4 regions of the Kitasatospora sp. NPDC059722 genome follow, and region 2 is predicted to be linked to each of the others. Evidence: riboswitches for the same ligand, from Rfam matches in the RefSeq annotation. Region 2 holds a riboswitch; each other region holds the start of a gene.
What was found. Region 2 has a riboswitch for cobalamin ahead of ACFV4F_RS30560 (CbtB-domain containing protein). Riboswitches for the same ligand answer to the same signal wherever they lie in the genome.
Positions count from the first base shown of each region.

Region 1 (4,201 bases), on a different contig from region 2:
CCGCGCCGACTTCCCGTTCCGGCGGAATCGGCTTCCGGTGCCCGGGTGGCGCGCGATGACGGGTGGGGGGAATTGCAAGAACGGAGGAAGCGGGGGCCGGACCGGGGAATGACCGGCCGGAATGCCCCGGATTAACGGCAGCCGGTCCGGATCAGAGGAGGGGGGTGAGCCAGCGCCGGAGGAGTTCCGAGTAGTGCGCGGGGTCGGAGTTCCAGAGGGCGGTGTGGTCCGCGCCCGGGAAGGCCCGGAGGCTGACGACGTCGGGACGGGCCGTGGCGAGGTGCCGGGCGGCGCGGAACGGCGCGATCGGGTCGTCCGGGCTGTGCAGGACGAGGGTCGGCACGCGCAGGTCGGCCCCCTCGGCGAGGCGCGCGAAGTCGGCCAGGTCGACCCCGGTGCGGCCCTCCGCGGCCAGCGCGCCGAGCTCGGCGACCGGCCTGGAGTAGCCGGCCCGGACCGCGTCGCGGCGGGCGGTGGCGGGCAGGTCGAGCACCGGCGAGTCCAGGACGATCCCGGCGATCGCCCCCGCCCAGGCCGAACGGGCCGCGGCGTGCAGGCACATCGTGGCGCCCACCGACCAGCCGTAGAGGATCACCCGGCCGGCGCCGCTGTCGAGGGCGAGCCGCACGGCCGACTCCACGTCGCGCCACTCGGTCTCGCCGAAGTGGCCGAGCCCGTCCGGCGAGGCGGGGGCGCCCTGGTCGCCGCGGTAGGTGACGGCGAGGGCGGGCAGCGCCAGGCGCTGGAGGACGGGCAGCACGGGGAGCGTCTGGGCGCGGTCGGCGCCGGGGCCGTGCACGAGGACCACCCAGGTGCCGCGCTTGCCGTCCAGGCGCCAGGCGGGCATCGCGCCCAGCTCGCCGGCGACGGCGGTCTCGGTGAACGGGAGGCCGAGGGAGGTCGTCGGGTCGCCGAGGTGCACGCGCGGGGTGAAGCGGACCTCGGTGCCGGGCGTCAGGGTGCCCCGGTCGGCGCGGACCAGGCGGCGGGTGACGCCCTGTTCGTCGCTGTGCAGGATGTCGTCGACGACGGCGTGGCCGTCGCCGTCCCACTCCAGCGCCCAGCGGCCGGGGTGGAGGGCCGCGGGCGTCCGGTTGAAGGTGATCCGGCCGGCGGCGAGGCTCTGCACCAGGACGGGGCCGGACTCGAGCACGACGGTCTCCGGCCGCACGAGCCGCTCGGACGCCCGCCGGCCGACGACCAGCACGGCGACCCCGGTGCCGACGGCGGCTGCCGCCACGGCGGCTGCGGTTCCCCAACGCATATCGCTCCCCGCTCTGTGAGTCTGCTGGGGACAAGTTCACTGGCGGGTGGGAGCGGGGGCCAGTGGGATGGGCTGTACGAGGGACGCGGGAGCCGGGGACGGGGTGGAGGTGGGGTCAGACCGGGATCTCCGTGTGGAGGCGGCCGAGGAGTTCCCAGAAGCGCGGGGCCAGGGGCCGGTCGCGCGGGGGCAGGGTGGGCGTCGCGGCGCCCCAGTGCGGGGAGGACACCTGGTGCTCCTGGTGCAGGGCCGTCAGGACGGTCGCGAGGTCGTCCTCGTGGACCGGCACGAGCCGCGCGACCGCCCGCAGGTGGGGCTGCCAGCGGCCGTCCACGCACCTGCGCAGCCGCTGGTCGAGCTCGGCGCCGCGGCCGGTCACCTCGACGAGTTCGGTGAGCCGCAGTCCGAGCACCTGGGCGAGCGCGTGCGTCCGCTCCTCGTCGCCGTCCCACGTCCCGGTGAGTTCGGCCTCCTGGTAGACGCGCAGGGCGACGCCGATGCGACGGGCGGCGGTGTCCTGGCTCAGTTCGCGGGCCACGCGGTGGTCGCGCAGGCGGGCCGGGCGGGTGCCCATGAGCTGCGCGGGCGGGCACCACAGGGCGCGGGCGAGGGCGATGAACTCCTCCTCGGTGGGGCGCAGCTCGCCGCTCTCCCAGGCGATGACGTGCGTGGGCAGCAGCCGGACGCCGTGCGCGGCCATGCCGCCGGCGACCTGTTCGGGGGTCAGGCCGAGCCCGGCGCGGTGGGCGCGGGCCGCGGCGGGCGAGAACGGCACCGGGGGCAGGGCGGGCGGAGGCTGTCTTCGTCGCATGTGAACGAACGCTAGGGCCGGTACGAACGGGCCCCCAGCCGCCGAACGCACGAAGCGCCGGGGAGGGCGCGCGCGGACCGCTGGAGGATCGCACAGGATGTCATGCCCCTGCGGCGGCAGTACTCGGAGGTAGTGACGGGGGCGTTCGGGGGCACGCGCCGGGCCTCCCGCGTGTGACCAACCCCTCCGTGACCTCGGTTGACTCCCGGTTCGGCCGCGTGATGGGATCCCAGGGCCAAACGGAGGCATGCAGAGGAAGCCGGTGCGAGTCCGGCGCGGTCCCGCCACTGTCACCGGGGAGCACGGCCGGAACGACGCCACGGCGGACCGTCAGTCTTCGCTGACGTGCTGCTGGAAGGCTCCGGGGGTGCGTTCGACCCGGAAGCCAGGAGACTCTCGCCCCCGGTACGTCGATCCAGGGCGCGGACCCTGAGTGAGGACTCGCACGCGATGCAGGCTGCCCCGACCCGCCGAGCCCTCCCCTGTCCCCCTCCGTCGTGCGCCCGCTGACCCGCGCCGCCGCCTTCGCGGTCGGCGCCGTCGCGGGCTACCTGGCGGACGCCCGCTACGCCGATCCGCGCCGCGGCCACCCGGTGGCCGTCTTCGGCGGTGCGGCGACCCGCCTGGAGCGCCGGATGTGGCGCGACGACCGGGCCACCGGGGCCGCGTACACGGCGCTCTGCGTGGGCGCCGTCGCGGCGGGCGCGGTGGCGCTGGAGCGGACGGCCGGCCGCCGGCCGCTGGGGCGGGCCGCGCTGGCCGCCGCCGCGACCTGGACGGTGCTCGGCGGCACCTCGCTGACCCGGGAGGCGCGCACGATCGGCCGGGCGCTGGCCGCGGGCGACCTGCCCGCCGCCCGGGAGCGGCTGCCGCACCTGTGCGGGCGCGACCCGAGCGCGCTGGACGGGCAGCAGATCGCCCGCGCCGTCGTGGAGTCGGTGGCCGAGAACACCGCGGACGCCGTCGTGAACGCGCTGGCCTGGGGCGCCCTCGCCGGCACGCCCGGTCTGCTGGCCTTCCGCGCCGTCAACACGCTGGACGCGATGGTGGGTCACCGCTCGCCGCGCCACGCCCGGTTCGGCTGGGCCTCGGCCCGGCTGGACGACGTGGCGGGCTGGCCGGGCGCCCGGCTGACGGCGCTGCTGACGGTGGCCGCCGCGCCGCAGCCGCGGACGGCCTGGCGGGTGTGGCGGCGGGACGGTTCGGCGCATCCGAGCCCGAACGCGGGGCAGGCCGAGTCGGCGTTCGCGGGCGCCGTGGGCGTGCGGCTGGGCGGCACGCTGCAGTACGGCGAGCGCGTCGAGCACCGGCCGGTGCTGGGCGCGGAGCTGCGGCCGGTGACGGTGGACGACATCGAGCGGGCCTGCGCGCTGTCGCGGCGGGTGGGCGCGCTGGCGCTGGGTACGACGGTCGCGGGGCACGTCCTGCTGCGATCGCTGCTGAGGAGGGGAAGGGCATGACCAACGCGCTGCTGGTCGCGGGGACGACCTCGGACGCGGGCAAGAGCGTCGTCACGGCGGGCATCTGCCGGTGGCTGGCCCGCCGGGGCGTCCGGGTGGCGCCGTTCAAGGCGCAGAACATGTCGCTGAACTCGTTCGTGACGGCCGACGGCGCCGAGATCGGCCGGGCCCAGGCGATGCAGGCCCAGGCCGCCCGGGTGGAGCCGGAGGCGGCGATGAACCCGGTGCTGCTCAAGCCCGGCGCGGACGGCCGCAGCCAGGTGGTGCTGCTCGGCAGACCGGTCGCCGAGGTGGGCGCGCTGGACTACCGCGAGCGCAAGCCCGTCCTGCTGGAGCGCGCCCTGGAGTGCCTGGCGGACCTGCGCCGCCGGTACGACGTGGTGGTGTGCGAGGGCGCGGGCTCGCCCGCCGAGATCAACCTGCGCGACCGGGACATCGCCAACATGGGCCTGGCGACGGCCGCCCGGCTGCCCGTCGTGGTGGTCGGCGACATCGACCGGGGCGGCGTGTTCGCGGCGATGTACGGGACGCTGGCGCTGCTGTCCGAGGAGGACCAGCGGCACGTGGCCGGCTGGTTCGTCAACAAGTTCCGCGGGGACGCCCGGCTGCTGGCGCCCGGCCTGGAGATGCTGCACGGCCTGACCGGCCGTCCGGTGCTCGGCACGC
Region 1 covers NZ_JBHWGD010000048.1:35,257-39,457, forward strand. Annotated here, with positions in the region: gene ACFV4F_RS27225 (alpha/beta hydrolase family protein) at 152-1,240, opposite strand; gene ACFV4F_RS27230 (helix-turn-helix domain-containing protein) at 1,380-2,075, opposite strand; cobalamin riboswitch at 2,327-2,471, shown strand; gene ACFV4F_RS27235 (cobalamin biosynthesis protein) at 2,573-3,535, shown strand; gene ACFV4F_RS27240 (cobyric acid synthase) at 3,532-4,201, shown strand, end outside.
Region 1: another riboswitch for cobalamin. It lies ahead of ACFV4F_RS27235 (cobalamin biosynthesis protein); the one in region 2 lies ahead of ACFV4F_RS30560 (CbtB-domain containing protein).

Region 2 (4,201 bases):
CGGGCGATGGCCGCGGCGGCACCGTTGACCGCCGACGCGACGTTGCCCCACAGGATCCGCGGCGACACCGAGAACGCGGCGACCGCCTGGACCAGCTCACGGACCGGACCGTCGAGCACCTCTGCGGCCAGCCGGACGGCGAGCTCGGCCGGACCGGTCACGTGCTCCGGCTCGCGGCACGGCAGCGACAGCGGGAACAGGCCGCCGAGCGCGGGCTGCCAGCCCGTCTCCCGCAGACCGTACGCGAGCAGCGCCCCGTCGAGGACGGCGACGCCGAATGCCGGTGAGACGAAGCGGGCGACGAGGCCGAGATGGGTCACCGAGGCGGCCACCCGCTCCTCGACCGCGTCGGGCGACTGCCCGCCCGCCGCCGCGAGGTAACCGCGGACGGAGGTCACCCGCTCCCCCAACACGGCCGGTTGGTCCAGGAGTTCGACCATCGGACGCCAGGGCTGGACGAGCGGGCCGGCCGGGTGGGTGTCGAAGGCGAAGAACGGCGCGCTGGGCGGCGGGCGCCCGCGGGGGGGCGCCGCCCCGCCGCAACCCACCGCGACCGCACCGGCCCCACCCCCCGCCGCGCGCCCCGCGCCCGCCCCCCCGGGGCGCCCGCCGGGCCCCGCGGGGGGGGTGGCCCCGCCCAACCCCCCCCCCCGCCCCGCCCCCGCGGGGGCCGGCCCCCCCCCTCGGTGGGGTCTGCGTCATACCGCGCCGACCGGCTCGGGACCGGCCGTGGCCGGTGCCGTCGCGGCCGCGGTGCGGGCGTCGAGCAGGCGCTCGGCCATCGGTCCGAAGACCAGGCCGACCGTGGCCCACAGCAGGAGCTGTGCGGCCACCGAGTAGAAGCGGAAGCTGAACAGGGTGTCGGCCGGGAAGCCCGGGTAGACGATGGCGCCCTTGTCGTCGGTCAGCGGCAGCGGCGTCTCGGTCGCGTGGTGGCCGTACTGCTGAACGTTGTCGGCGAGTTCACCGAGGGAGGGGAGCACCGCCATGACGATGCCGATCGCCACGACGTAGGCGCCGGCGGCGAGCAGGGTCGCGTTCCAGTTGCCGAAGCGGGCCTGCAGGCGCTTGCCGAGCCAGACCGCCAGGACGAGGAAGAGGACGGAACAGGCGACCATGGCCAGGTAGAGGTTTCCGCGGTCACGGATGGTCTCGGCGTGGCCGATGGCCGGCGGGTTGGCCGGGTACTTGACGAACGGCACGAAGTACATGCCGAGGAAGCCGCCCAGCGCCACCAGCATCGCCAGGGTGCGCGGGCGCAGCTTGCCGGTCCGGCCCAGGCACACGCTGTACGCCACTGCGAACAGCGCGCCCATGGCCGTGCCGAACAGGATCATGCCGACGCCGATGCCGATGTTGGCCTGGATCGTGCGGCTGAAGATGTCCGGACCGCCCATGTCCATCGGCAGCCCGGCGGCCTTGTCCAGCAGGCCCTGCGCGTCGTCGCGTCCGCTCTCGTACTCGATCGCCGCGTTGATCTGCGGTTCGGCGAAGATCCGCGCGAAGACGAAGGCGAGCAGGCCGGCCACTGCGCCGGCGATGACGCCGCGCAGGATGAGTCTCTTTTCCATGTCGGGTTGTTCGCCGCTTCCGCTGGTCAGTGGCAGGGGAAGCCGAGGAAGTGCCGCGAGTCGTGGACGAACTCGTGGATGTGCATGTCCTTGCCGAGCACGGAATAGGCGCCCTGGTCGACGCCGATGAAGTAGTAGACGACCAGCGCGAGGATCGCGGTGACGGCCAGCCAGGCGACGGCCTTGGTCGCCGGCACGACGACCGGGACGGGCAGGGCTGAGGGTCCGGGCATACTGGTGCTCACGGTTGAGCCTCCTTCAGGGGATCGTGCGTCCCGCTATCGATGGGGCGGATCGTGATGGCACCGTGTCTGACTCGCGAGCCGCCCGAGGACGCCCCGCTCACAGTGGCGCGACCGTGCTGGAGTTCCACCAGCTTCCCTGCGCCATCACTAACGCTCGTAGAGTAGGGGCGCGCCAGGGGGCCGTCAATCGTCCCGGGCCCCGCCGCAGGTCGAGCGTGCGGAAGATCACGTTCCATCGGCCTGGCACGGGCCGGACAATTCGCGAACGTCGCAAAACCGCAGGTGGCAGCCACAGGCGGTGGTCCGCAGGCGACCGGTCCTTGCGGCATCCGGCAGAATCACGGCGTGCCGCAGATCATCGGCATCGGTGCAGGCGACCCGGACCACGCCACCCTCCAGGCGGTCAAGACCTTCGCCTGGACCGACGTCTTCTCCTCCTCGACAAGAACGAGCATCGCCAGGACCTCATGCGGCTGCGCCGACGGACGGCCGAGGGCGAAAGACCGGTGGCGGGCGCCCCTCGGTAAAGGAGAGCCTCCCCCGATGCGTCAATACGCACCGGTGTCACCGAGTTGTCGACCGAACAAGCTCCGCGCCCGTGACCCTCGAAGGGGATGCAGCATTGATCCGGTCGTGACGTACGCATCGTTTGACGCCGCGACAGCCGGTGAACTCACCGCGATGTGTGACCTTGCCCCGGTCTCCGAGTGCGGAGAGGAGCGCACGTGGCGCTGACCCGTGACGAGCGCGAGCGGTTCCTGGCGGAGCCGCCCGGCTCGGACCGTAGCCACGGTCTTGGTGCAGGCTGAGCTGAGACCCGGCGGCCCCGACGCCGGATCAGATGAACCGCCACAGGTGGTCGCTGGTGCCGGAGTCGTCCCAGAGCACGGCCTGCGCTCCCAAGGCGGTGGAGGCACCGGAGACACCGAGGACGCGGCCGCTGTTGGCGCACTGGATCCTGAAGGTGTCCCCACCTCCGTGGCGCAGGCGCCACCGGTGGTCGGTGGCGCCGTTGTCGGCCCACTGGACGATCCTCGCGCCGTTGGCGGTGCCGCCGTTCTCCACGGCGAGGACTTTGCCGCTGTTGGAGTTGCGCAGGCGCAGGTGGCCGCCGGTGTCGAGGGCGGCCGTCCAGAGGTGGTCGGCGGTGCCGTTGTCGTCCCACTGGATGACGAGGCCGCCGTCGGCGGTGGACATGTCCTTCACTCCGAGGACCCGCCCGCTGGCGACGTTCTGGATCCGCCTGGCACCGACGGGGGCGAACTGCCACTGGCCGGCGGCGGCACCGCTGCCGGACAGCTGTACGGCTGCGGTGCCCTGGACGGTGGAGCCGCCGGCGATGCCGAGCAGCTTGCCGGTGTGGACGTTCTGGAGCTCGTGGTAGCCGTTGCCGGCGTCGACGACGGTCCACCGGTGGTCGGCGGTGCCCGTGTCGGCCCACTGGAGGATCGGGGCGTTGTCGGCGGTGGACATGTCCTTCACGCCGAGGACCTTGCCGCTGTTGACGTTGCGCAGCCGCAGTGCGGTGCCGTCGACGACGAGGGCCCAGTTGTGGTCGGCGGTGCCGGTGTCGGGCCACTGCAGGGCGAGGCCGCCGTCGGCGCTGGACATGTTCTGGATGCCGAGGACGAGTCCGCTGGCCGCGTTGACCAGACGGAAGCCCGCGCCGTCGGTCCGCCAGTAGACGGTGTAGTTGAAGCCCTGGGCGTCGTGGAACGGGCCGAGGCCGACCGTCGCTCCGTCGGCGGTGGCCGTGAAGGCGAGGGCGGTGCTGCTGGTCCGGGTGATCGTGGTGGCGTCCAGGGCCGGGAGGGCGGACAGCGCGGTGCTGCCGTAGTTGCCGGCCAGGACGGCGGGGCCGTAGGTGATCGCCGCGACACCGGGGCTGTCGTTGGCGGCCTGGAGGGCCACCCGCATGGGGAGCTTCACGGTGACGGTGTCGCCGGAGACCCAGTTCCGGGTGAGGGTGGCGTACGTGCCCGGGGTGGCCGCGACGCTCTGCGCGACGCCGTTGACGCTGACACTGGCACCCGAGGTCCACCCGGGGATGCGGACGCGCATGGACCACGTCCCGCCGACACTGCCGGTGACCTTGAGCGTCGTGGTGTCCTCGGCCGGGAACGCGGTGGTCTGGGTGACCGTGATGCCCCGCTCGGTCCAGTCCAGGACGGACGGGAGGAACAGGTTCACCGTGAGGGTGGTGCCCTCGTGGAAGTAGATGGAGTCCATCAGCTTGGTGTTGGACTCGACACCCGTTCCCTGGCAGCACCAGAACGTGCCGTAGTCGGTGCTCCAGGTGCCGCCGCCCCAGGCCGGGCCCTTGCCCCGGCGGCCGCCCGGGTCGAGGGAGCTGAAGTACGTGATGTGGCCGTGCGGGTCGGCCGG
Region 2 covers NZ_JBHWGD010000060.1:11,687-15,887, reverse strand. Annotated here, with positions in the region: gene ACFV4F_RS30570 (IucA/IucC family C-terminal-domain containing protein) at 1-548, opposite strand, end outside; gene ACFV4F_RS30565 (CbtA family protein) at 699-1,571, opposite strand; gene ACFV4F_RS30560 (CbtB-domain containing protein) at 1,598-1,816, opposite strand; cobalamin riboswitch at 1,855-1,977, opposite strand; gene ACFV4F_RS30555 (beta-L-arabinofuranosidase domain-containing protein) at 2,654-4,201, opposite strand, start outside.

Region 3 (4,201 bases), on a different contig from region 2:
AGCTGGTGCCCGATGTCGAGGTGGTTGGTGGGCTCGTCCAGCACCAGCAGGCGCGGCTCCTGGACGAGCGCGCGGGCGATCAGCACGCGCTGCTTCTCGCCGCCCGACAGGCCCAGGAAGCCGCGCTCGGCGAGGTGCCCGGCGCCGACCCGGCGCAGCGCCTCCGCGCAGCGCCCGAGGTCGCCGTCCGACGGTCCGCCGAAGCCCCGCCGGTGCGGCAGCCGGCCCATGGCGACCACCTCGGCCACCGTGAAGTCGAACTCGGCGGAGTGCTCCTGCGGCAGCGCGGCCACCCGCCGGGCGGCCTCGCGCGGGGCGAGCGCGTGCAGGTCGTCGCCGCCCACCAGGACGGCCCCGGCGGCGGGCCGCAGGGCCCGGTAGACGCAGCGCAGCAGCGTCGACTTCCCGCTGCCGTTGGGCCCGACGAGCCCCACCACCTGCCCGGCGGAGGCCTTCAGGGCGATGTCGTGGACGAGCTGGGTGCCGGCCAGCTCCACCGAGACGGAGTCGAGGGCGAGGTCCATCAGCGGCCTCCGAGCGCGTGGCCGCGACGACGCATCAGCAGCAGGAAACAGGGCACCCCGAGCACCGCGGTGACCACCCCGACGGGCAGTTCGGCCGGGGCGAGCAGGGTGCGCGAGACGATGTCCACCCAGACCAGCAGCAGCGCCCCGGCGAGCGGCGCGACCAGCAGCACCCGGCGGTGCCCGGCGCCGACCAGCATCCGCGCGAGGTGCGGGACCATCAGCCCGACGAATCCGATCGCCCCGCTGACGGCGACGACCGTGCCGGTGACGGCGGCGGTCACCACGAACAGCTCGCGGCGCAGCCGGTCGGGGTCGACGCCGAGCGAGGCGGCGGTCTCGTCGCCCATGGCCAGCGCGTCCAGCCGCCCCGCGGCGCAAGCGAGGTGGGCGAGTCCGGCCAGCACGGTGGCGGCGGCGATCGGCACCGAGCCCCAGGTCGCGCCGCCGAGGCTGCCGAGCAGCCACATCATGGCGTCGCGGGCGGCCTCGCCGCGGGCGGCGGCGAAGACCATGAGCGCCGTCAGCGCGGAGAAGCCGTACGAGAGGGCGGTGCCGGTGAGCACGAGGCGCAGTGGGGTGAGTCCGAAGGCGGTGCGCGCGGCCAGGTACACCAGCACCATGGCGATCAGCGCGGAGCCGAACGCGGAGGCGGAGATCGCCCACACGCCGAGCGAGGCGAAGGCGCCGAGTAGCAGGACGGCGTTGGCGCCGACGGCGGCGCCGGAGGAGACGCCGAGGACGAACGGGTCGGCGAGGGCGTTGCGCACGAGGGCCTGCACGGCGACCCCGGTGGCGGCGAGCCCGGCGCCGACCACGGCGGCCAGGACGGTGCGCGGCAGCCGGATCTCCCAGACGATCGCGTACGCGGCGGCCTCCTCGGCCTCCAGCCGACCGCTCGTCAGTCCGGCGCCGAGCAGCCGCAGGACGCGCGTCCAGCCGAGTCCGGCGGAGCCGAGGGCCACGCCGCACACGAGGGAGAGCAGCAGGGCGGTGGCCAGGCCGACGGCGAGGGGCGCGGCGGGTATGCGGCGGGAGTCCGGTGGCCTTCTCACGATCTGTTCGGGCGCCTTGCCTCGGGCCGTGGGTGTGCCGGGGCCGGCGCCGGCCGGGTGCGGGCCCGGGCGCCATCCCCTCGCAGTCCTCGGCGAGTTGTCGGGAGTTCAGCGGCCGGGGGCGATCGGGCTGGCACGGCCCCGGGGGCGTGCTCACCGTTGCGGGTCAGCGCCGGATTCACACCGGACTTCTCCCTCGGACGCCTTGGCAGCATAACAGCCAATACGGTAATGCAGTCCTTACAGGTATGTGTACGGAGATGAACGGACGTGAACGCACGGCCCGGACGCGCGAAAGCCCCCGCCCGGTGGTCCGGGCGGGGGCTCTCGACGTGGCGACGCGTCAGGCTCAGGCCTGCTTGGTCTCCCAGAAGATCTTGTCGACCTCGGCGATCAGGTCCAGCAGGGCCTGGCCGGTGGCCGGGTCCGTGGACGCCTTGGTGGCCGAGGCGGCCTTCAGGGTGTCGTTGATCAGCTGGTGCAGCTGCGGGTACTTCTCGAAGTGCGGGGCCTTGAAGTAGTCGCTCCACAGCACCGAGATGTGGTGCTTGACGGCCTCGGCGCGCTGCTCCTTGATGATGATGGCGCGGGCGCGGAAGTGCGGGTCCTCGTTGGCCTGGTACTTCTCCTGGGTGGCCTTGACCGACTCGGCCTCGATCCGGGCCTGCGCCGGGTCGTACACACCGCAGGGCAGGTCGCAGTGGGCGTGGGCGGTGGCGCGCGGTGCAAACAGACGAGAGAACATGGGAGTCCTTCCTTAGATCGTCTTCCCGCGCCCGAGACTACCCTTCCGGCCTCCCGGTTTCGCGATCGGGCGGTGGGCCTAGGGCAAAAGGCCGATCCGGAACCGGGGTAATCCGGACATCGGACAGGTGACGGTCCGTACGGCACACTGGGACGCGGCGGCCGGGAGGAGGAGTGGTGGCGCGGATGACGCAACCGGGGGACGGCGCACGGGCGGGCACGGTGCCGTTCGGGCTGGTCGACGTGGCGGGACCGTCGATGGTCCCGACCCTGCGCGAGGGCGACCAGTTGCTGGTCCGGTACGGCGCGCGGATCCGCCCGGGCGCGGTCGTGCTCTTCCGGCACCCGTTCCAGCAGGACCTGCTGGTGGTCAAGCGGGCGGCCGAGCGCCGGGCGAAGGGCTGGTGGCTGCTCTCCGACAACCGGCCGGTCGACAGCGACAGCCGCAGCTACGGCGCCGTTCCGGACGAGCTCGTGCTCGGCCGGGTGCTGCTGCGGCTGCGCCCGCGCCCGGCCTGGCTGGCGCCCGGCCGCCGGCTGGAGCGACTGCTGCTGACCCCCGGGCTGGTCCGGGTCCCGGGGCTGGCCCGCCGCCTCGGCGTCTGGGTGGACGCCGAGCTCTAGTGTCACGGCACTGGCGGATGCGCGTCTAGGCCTGCAACTGCTGCGGCCCGAGCGCCGCGTCCTGGGCCTCCTGGCGCTTGCGGGCCCGGTAGGCCGCGACGTTGGCGCGCGTGGCGCAGCGGTCGGAGCAGTAGCGCCGGGAGCGGTTGGTGGAGGTGTCGAGGTAGGCGTTGCGGCACGGCGCGGCCTGGCAGATCCCGAGCCGGTCGGCGCCGAGCTCGGTGAGGTGGACGGCCAGGCCCATGCACGCGACGGCGCTGAAGTGCGCGGTGGCGGTGGGCGAGTTGTCGGCGAGGTGCAGGTGCCAGCGCGGCCGGCCGGCGTCGTCGAGGTAGTCGTGGCCGGAGACCAGCGGGCTGACGGGGTACTCCATGAGCAGGCTGTTCAGCAGGTCGACGCCACGTACCTCGTCGCCCTCGGCGGCGGCCTCGAAGACCCCGCGCAGCCTGGTCCGCACCGCCCGCAGGCGGGGCAGGTCGGACTCGTCGGCCAGGGCGGCGGCGCGAGAGGACTCGGAGAACAGGGCGCGCACGGCGTCCACCGAGGTCAGCGTGTCGGTGCCGCGCTCGGGTTCCTCGGTGTTCACCAGCCGAACGGCGAGATCGGCGTAGGAGGCGAGCTCCACGGCGGTCCTTCCAGTGGTTCGGTAACGGGCTGATTGCGTCCAGCCTATTACCCGGATCGGGAAAACGGCGGCGCCCGGCAGGATCGGCCTGCCGGGCGCCAAGGGTTGCTCGCTCAGCGCACGCTCAGAGGACCTTCGAGAGGAAGGACCGGGTGCGCTCGTGCTGCGGGTTGGTGAGGACGTCGCGGGGGTTGCCGGACTCGACGACCACGCCGCCGTCCATGAACACCAGCGCGTCGCCGACCTCGCGCGCGAAGCCCATCTCGTGGGTGACGACGATCATCGTCATCCCCTCCTCGGCGAGGCCGCGCATGACGTCCAGCACCTCGCCGACGAGCTCCGGGTCGAGCGCCGAGGTGGGCTCGTCGAAGAGCATCAGCTTGGGCTTCATGGCCAGCGCGCGGGCGATCGCGACGCGCTGCTGCTGGCCGCCGGACAGCTGCGACGGGTAGCTCTTCGCCTTGTCGGACAGGCCGACCCGCTCCAGCAGGGCCATGCCGCGCTCGCGCGCCTCGGCCTTGGACTCGCCCTTGACCTGGACCGGCGCCTCCATGACGTTCTCGAGCGCGGTCATGTGCGGGAACAGGTTGAAGTGCTGGAACACCATGCCGATGTCCCGGCGCTTCTGC
Region 3 covers NZ_JBHWGD010000037.1:67,918-72,118, forward strand. Annotated here, with positions in the region: gene ACFV4F_RS23360 (ABC transporter ATP-binding protein) at 1-524, opposite strand, end outside; gene ACFV4F_RS23365 (FecCD family ABC transporter permease) at 524-1,582, opposite strand; cobalamin riboswitch at 1,678-1,816, opposite strand; gene sodN (superoxide dismutase, Ni) at 1,929-2,324, opposite strand; gene sodX (nickel-type superoxide dismutase maturation protease) at 2,510-2,947, shown strand; gene ACFV4F_RS23380 (CGNR zinc finger domain-containing protein) at 2,973-3,572, opposite strand; gene ACFV4F_RS23385 (amino acid ABC transporter ATP-binding protein) at 3,697-4,201, opposite strand, start outside.
Region 3: another riboswitch for cobalamin. It lies ahead of ACFV4F_RS23365 (FecCD family ABC transporter permease); the one in region 2 lies ahead of ACFV4F_RS30560 (CbtB-domain containing protein).

Region 4 (4,201 bases), on a different contig from region 2:
CTTCTCCCCCCGGGCGCGGATCCGGGCGACGGCGGCCTCGACCCCGATCGCGTCGATCGTGCGGATCCCCTTGGCGCTGAGCGTGAGCCGGACGTACCGGCCCTCGCCCGGCAGCCAGTAGCGCTTGCGCTGGATGTTGGGGTCGAAGCGCCGCGGGGTGCGGCGGTGCGAGTGCGAGATCGCGTTGCCGAAGCCCGGCCGGCGGCCGGTGAGCTGGCAGTGGGCGGACATGGGGGCTCCCAAAACGGTCCGGGAATGGGCGGGACGGAGGTCACGTTACACCAGATGAAAATGACATCCATTTCGGTGTACGGTTCCAGCCCGGCCCCGAACCGCCGCACCACCCGACCCCTCCGGAGGACCTCATGGCCCGCAGCGAACTGCGCCCCGTCATCAAGCTCCGCTCCACCGCCGGCACCGGCTACACCTACGTGACCCGCAAGAACCGCCGGAACGACCCGGACCGGATGGTGCTGCGCAAGTACGACCCGGTCGCGCGCGAGCACGTCGACTTCCGCGAAGAGCGCTGACCGAAGAGCGCCGGAACGAAGAACGTCGGAACGAAGAACGTCGGAACGAAGAACGTCGAACGAAGAGCGCTGATCCCCCGCCGAGGAGGCACCCCCATGAAGCCCGGAATCCACCCCGCCTACCGGCCCGTCGTCTTCCGCGACAAGGTCGGCGGCCTCTCCTTCCTCACCCGCTCGACGGTCACCAGCGACCGCACGGTCGAGTGGGAGGACGGCAACACCTATCCCGTCATCGACGTCGAGATCTCCTCGGCGAGCCACCCCTTCTACACCGGCCAGTCCCGCGTGCTCGACACCGCGGGCCGCGTCGAGCGCTTCCGCCAGCGCTACGGCGACCGGCACAGCTGACCCGGCGCAGCCGGCCCGGAACGCGCGCGACGGCGCCTCCCCACGGTGGGGAGGCGCCGTCGCGGCAGGCGTGCGGCAGGCGTGCGGCAGGCGTGCTCAGGAGCGTTCGGCGCCCCAGCGCTTCTCGACCCCGGCCAGCTTCCAGTACGCGATCGCCGCGGCCCAGACGACGACGAACAGCCCGGCGATCGCGTAGCCGACGTTGTCGAGCGAGATGTCCGCGATCCAGCCGGTGACCGGATCGGTCAGGTCCAGCTTCTCGTGCAGCACGCCGACCAGCTCGATCGTGCCGATGATGAACGCCACCGCGATCGACAGACCGGTGATCGTCAGGTTGTAGTACACCTTGCGCACCGGGTTGGAGAACGCCCACTGGTACGCGAAGTTCATGAACGTCCCGTCCAGCGTGTCGAACAGGCTCATCCCCGCCGCGAACAGCAGCGGCAGGCAGACGATCGCGTACCAGGGCAGCCCGGCGGCCGCGCCCGAGCCGGCCATCACCATCAGGGTCACCTCGGTCGCGGTGTCGAAGCCGAGGCCGAGCACCATGCCCACCGGGAACATCTGGCCGGGCCGGGTGATCGAGCGGGTCGCCCGGTTCAGCACCCGGGCCATGAAGCCGCGCGAGTTCAGGTGCTGCTCCAGCTCGGCCTCGTCGTACTGCCCGGCGCGCATCGCCCGGAACACCTTCAGGATGCCGAGCAGCGCCGCCAGGTTGAGCGCGCCGATCAGGTAGAGGAACGCGCCTGAGGCCGTCGTGCCGACCATGCCGAGCCACTGGTGGGTGGTCGACTCGTCGTCCATCAGCGTGTTCGCCAGCTGCGCGCCGCCCGCGACCAGGGCGGCCATGACGACCACCATCGACGAGTGCCCGAGGGCGAACCAGAAGCCCACCGAGACCGGCCGCTTGCCGTCGGCCATCAGCTTGCGGGTGGTGTTGTCGATCACCGCGATGTGGTCGGCGTCGAACGCGTGCCGCATGCCGAGCGTGTACGCCGTGATGCCGAGGCCCACCCCGAAGACCTGGGTGCCGACGGCGTAGTTGTGCGGCGCCACCAGGAAGACGAGGGTCCCGAACGCCACGACGTGCATGGCCAGGATCACCCCCATCAGCCCGGCGGTGCGGACGGTGTCCTCTCTCCTCCACCGGAAGGTGGGCAGCACGGCGGGCGCGGCCTCGGGGGCGGCGGTTTCGGGCAGGGTCATCTTCGGATCACGCTCCAGCACCTCGTGGAAAGACGTTCGTGAGATGCCGTGGCCGGTCTCCTGGCTGACGGGGCTCCCGTACCCGCCTTCCCAGGCGCGCGAAGCGCCCAGTGGCGTCTGGGTACGGGCGGACTCCCCCGATCACAGTGGCGAGGGCCGCTCCGGACTGGGACCCCTGAGGGTCCGTCACCGGTCTTCCCGAGCACCACGGCGGGGAACACCGTAGGGGTCCCGGGCCGACCCTTGCAAGGCTGCGCACCTACGCAGGTGTCCAGGATCACAGGTCGTGAGCTGCCAGAATGTCCGCATGCATCTCGTACCGGCCGACCGCGCGGGCCACCGCACCATCGACGGACACCGGGTCTGCGAGGCCATCGCCGCGATCGGCGACGCCGCGCACGTCCGCTCGTGGTCCGAGCGGTTCTCCCTGCTCGCCGACCCCGGGCGGCTCGCGATCCTGCTCGCCCTGCACCGCGCCGGACCGCTCGCCGTCACCGACCTCGCCGTCGCCACCGGCATGCGCGACCCGGCCGTCTCACAGGCCCTGCGGCTGCTGCGGACGGCCGGCGTGGTCACCGGGGACAAGGACGGACGCGTCGTGCGCTACCGGCTCGTCGACGAGAGCATGCGCCCCCTCCTCGACGAGTGCGCCGCGGCCGACCACGAGGAGCCAGCCGCCGCGGCGGGCTGACCTCCCGGGCCTGAATCACCGCGGGGAGCCGACCCGATGAGTACGATCATGGCGTGCCGACCCACCCCCACGCCTGGCCCGCCGACCGCTGGAACACCCGGCCGGTCAGGGCGCGCGTGCTGGCGGTCGCCCGCACCCTCACCTCCGCCACCCGGGTCCTCGACGTCCTCACCCTCCTGAACCGCGACGGCATCGAGCGCTACGCCACCGTCAACCCCGGCTCCGCCTTCGCCGACGGCCTCGACGACTACCTGCGCGGCCTGCCCGGCATCACCCTGCTGGACTGGGAGGACGCCGTCCGGCACCGCTTCGACCTGGCCGTCGCCTGCGCCGTCCACTCCTCGATGCACCGCCTCGACGCCCGGCTCGTCGTCCTCCCGCACGGCGCCGGCTACAACCGCCTGGTGACCGAGTCCACCGGCGACACCGTCAGCGCAGCCGGCCTCTCCCGCAACGAACTCACCCACCACGGCCGGGTCTTCGTCGACGTCCTCGGCCTCTCCCACCCGGAACAGCTCGACCGGCTGCGGGTCTCCTGCCCCGAGGCACTGGACGTCGCCCAGGTCGTCGGCGACCCGTGCTTCGACCGCATGCTCCGCAGCCTGCGTCTGCGCGACTCCTACCGGGCCGCCCTCGGCGCCGTCGACGGCCGGCGGCTCGTCGTCGTCAACTCCACCTGGAGCGAGCACTCGTTATTCGGCCGCCGCCCCGACCTGCCCCGACGCCTCGTCCGCCGGCTCCCCGCCGACGAGTACGCGGTCGCCGTCGTCCTCCACCCCAACATCTGGAACCGGCACGACCCCGAGGCCCTGCTCGACGACGCCCGGCGGATGGGCCTGCGCCTCGTCCCGCCCCACCAGGGCTGGCAGGCCGCCCTCGTCGCCGCCGACTGCCTGATCGGCGACCACGGCTCGGTGTCCGTCTACGGCGCCGCCCTGGAACGCCCCACCCTGCTCGTCGCCACCGGCGCCGCCGAACTCGACCCGCACTCCCCCAGCCACGCCTTCGGCCAGGCCGCCCCGGCGCTCGACCCGGACGGCGACCTCGCCGCCCAGCTCGAACAGGCCCTGCAGAAGCAGGACCCGGCCGCCCTGCGCCCGATCACCGACCGCTCCCTCGCCCGCCGCGGCCGCTCCGCCGAGGTGCTGCGCCCGCTGCTCTACTCCTTCCTGGACGGACTGGACGAACCGGACGACGAACCGCTCCTGCCGCCCTACCCCAAGCCGGTCCCCCGCCCCGGCACCCCCGAAGGCCCGACGGCCTACGACGTCGAGGCCGCGAGCGAGGGCACCGAGGTCAGCCTGCGGCGCTACCCCTTCGACCCCGGCGACCACACCCCGCGCGGCTTCCACGCCCTCACCGACGAACACCCGGGCGACGCCCTGCGCTACACCGCCGAGGTCCTCGCCCGGACCGAGACGCGCGC
Region 4 covers NZ_JBHWGD010000002.1:207,955-212,155, forward strand. Annotated here, with positions in the region: gene rpmB (50S ribosomal protein L28) at 1-231, opposite strand, end outside; gene rpmG (50S ribosomal protein L33) at 366-530, shown strand; gene ACFV4F_RS02220 (type B 50S ribosomal protein L31) at 627-878, shown strand; gene ACFV4F_RS02225 (HoxN/HupN/NixA family nickel/cobalt transporter) at 975-2,084, opposite strand; cobalamin riboswitch at 2,117-2,309, opposite strand; gene ACFV4F_RS02230 (ArsR/SmtB family transcription factor) at 2,392-2,775, shown strand; gene ACFV4F_RS02235 (hypothetical protein) at 2,829-4,201, shown strand, end outside.
Region 4: another riboswitch for cobalamin. It lies ahead of ACFV4F_RS02225 (HoxN/HupN/NixA family nickel/cobalt transporter); the one in region 2 lies ahead of ACFV4F_RS30560 (CbtB-domain containing protein).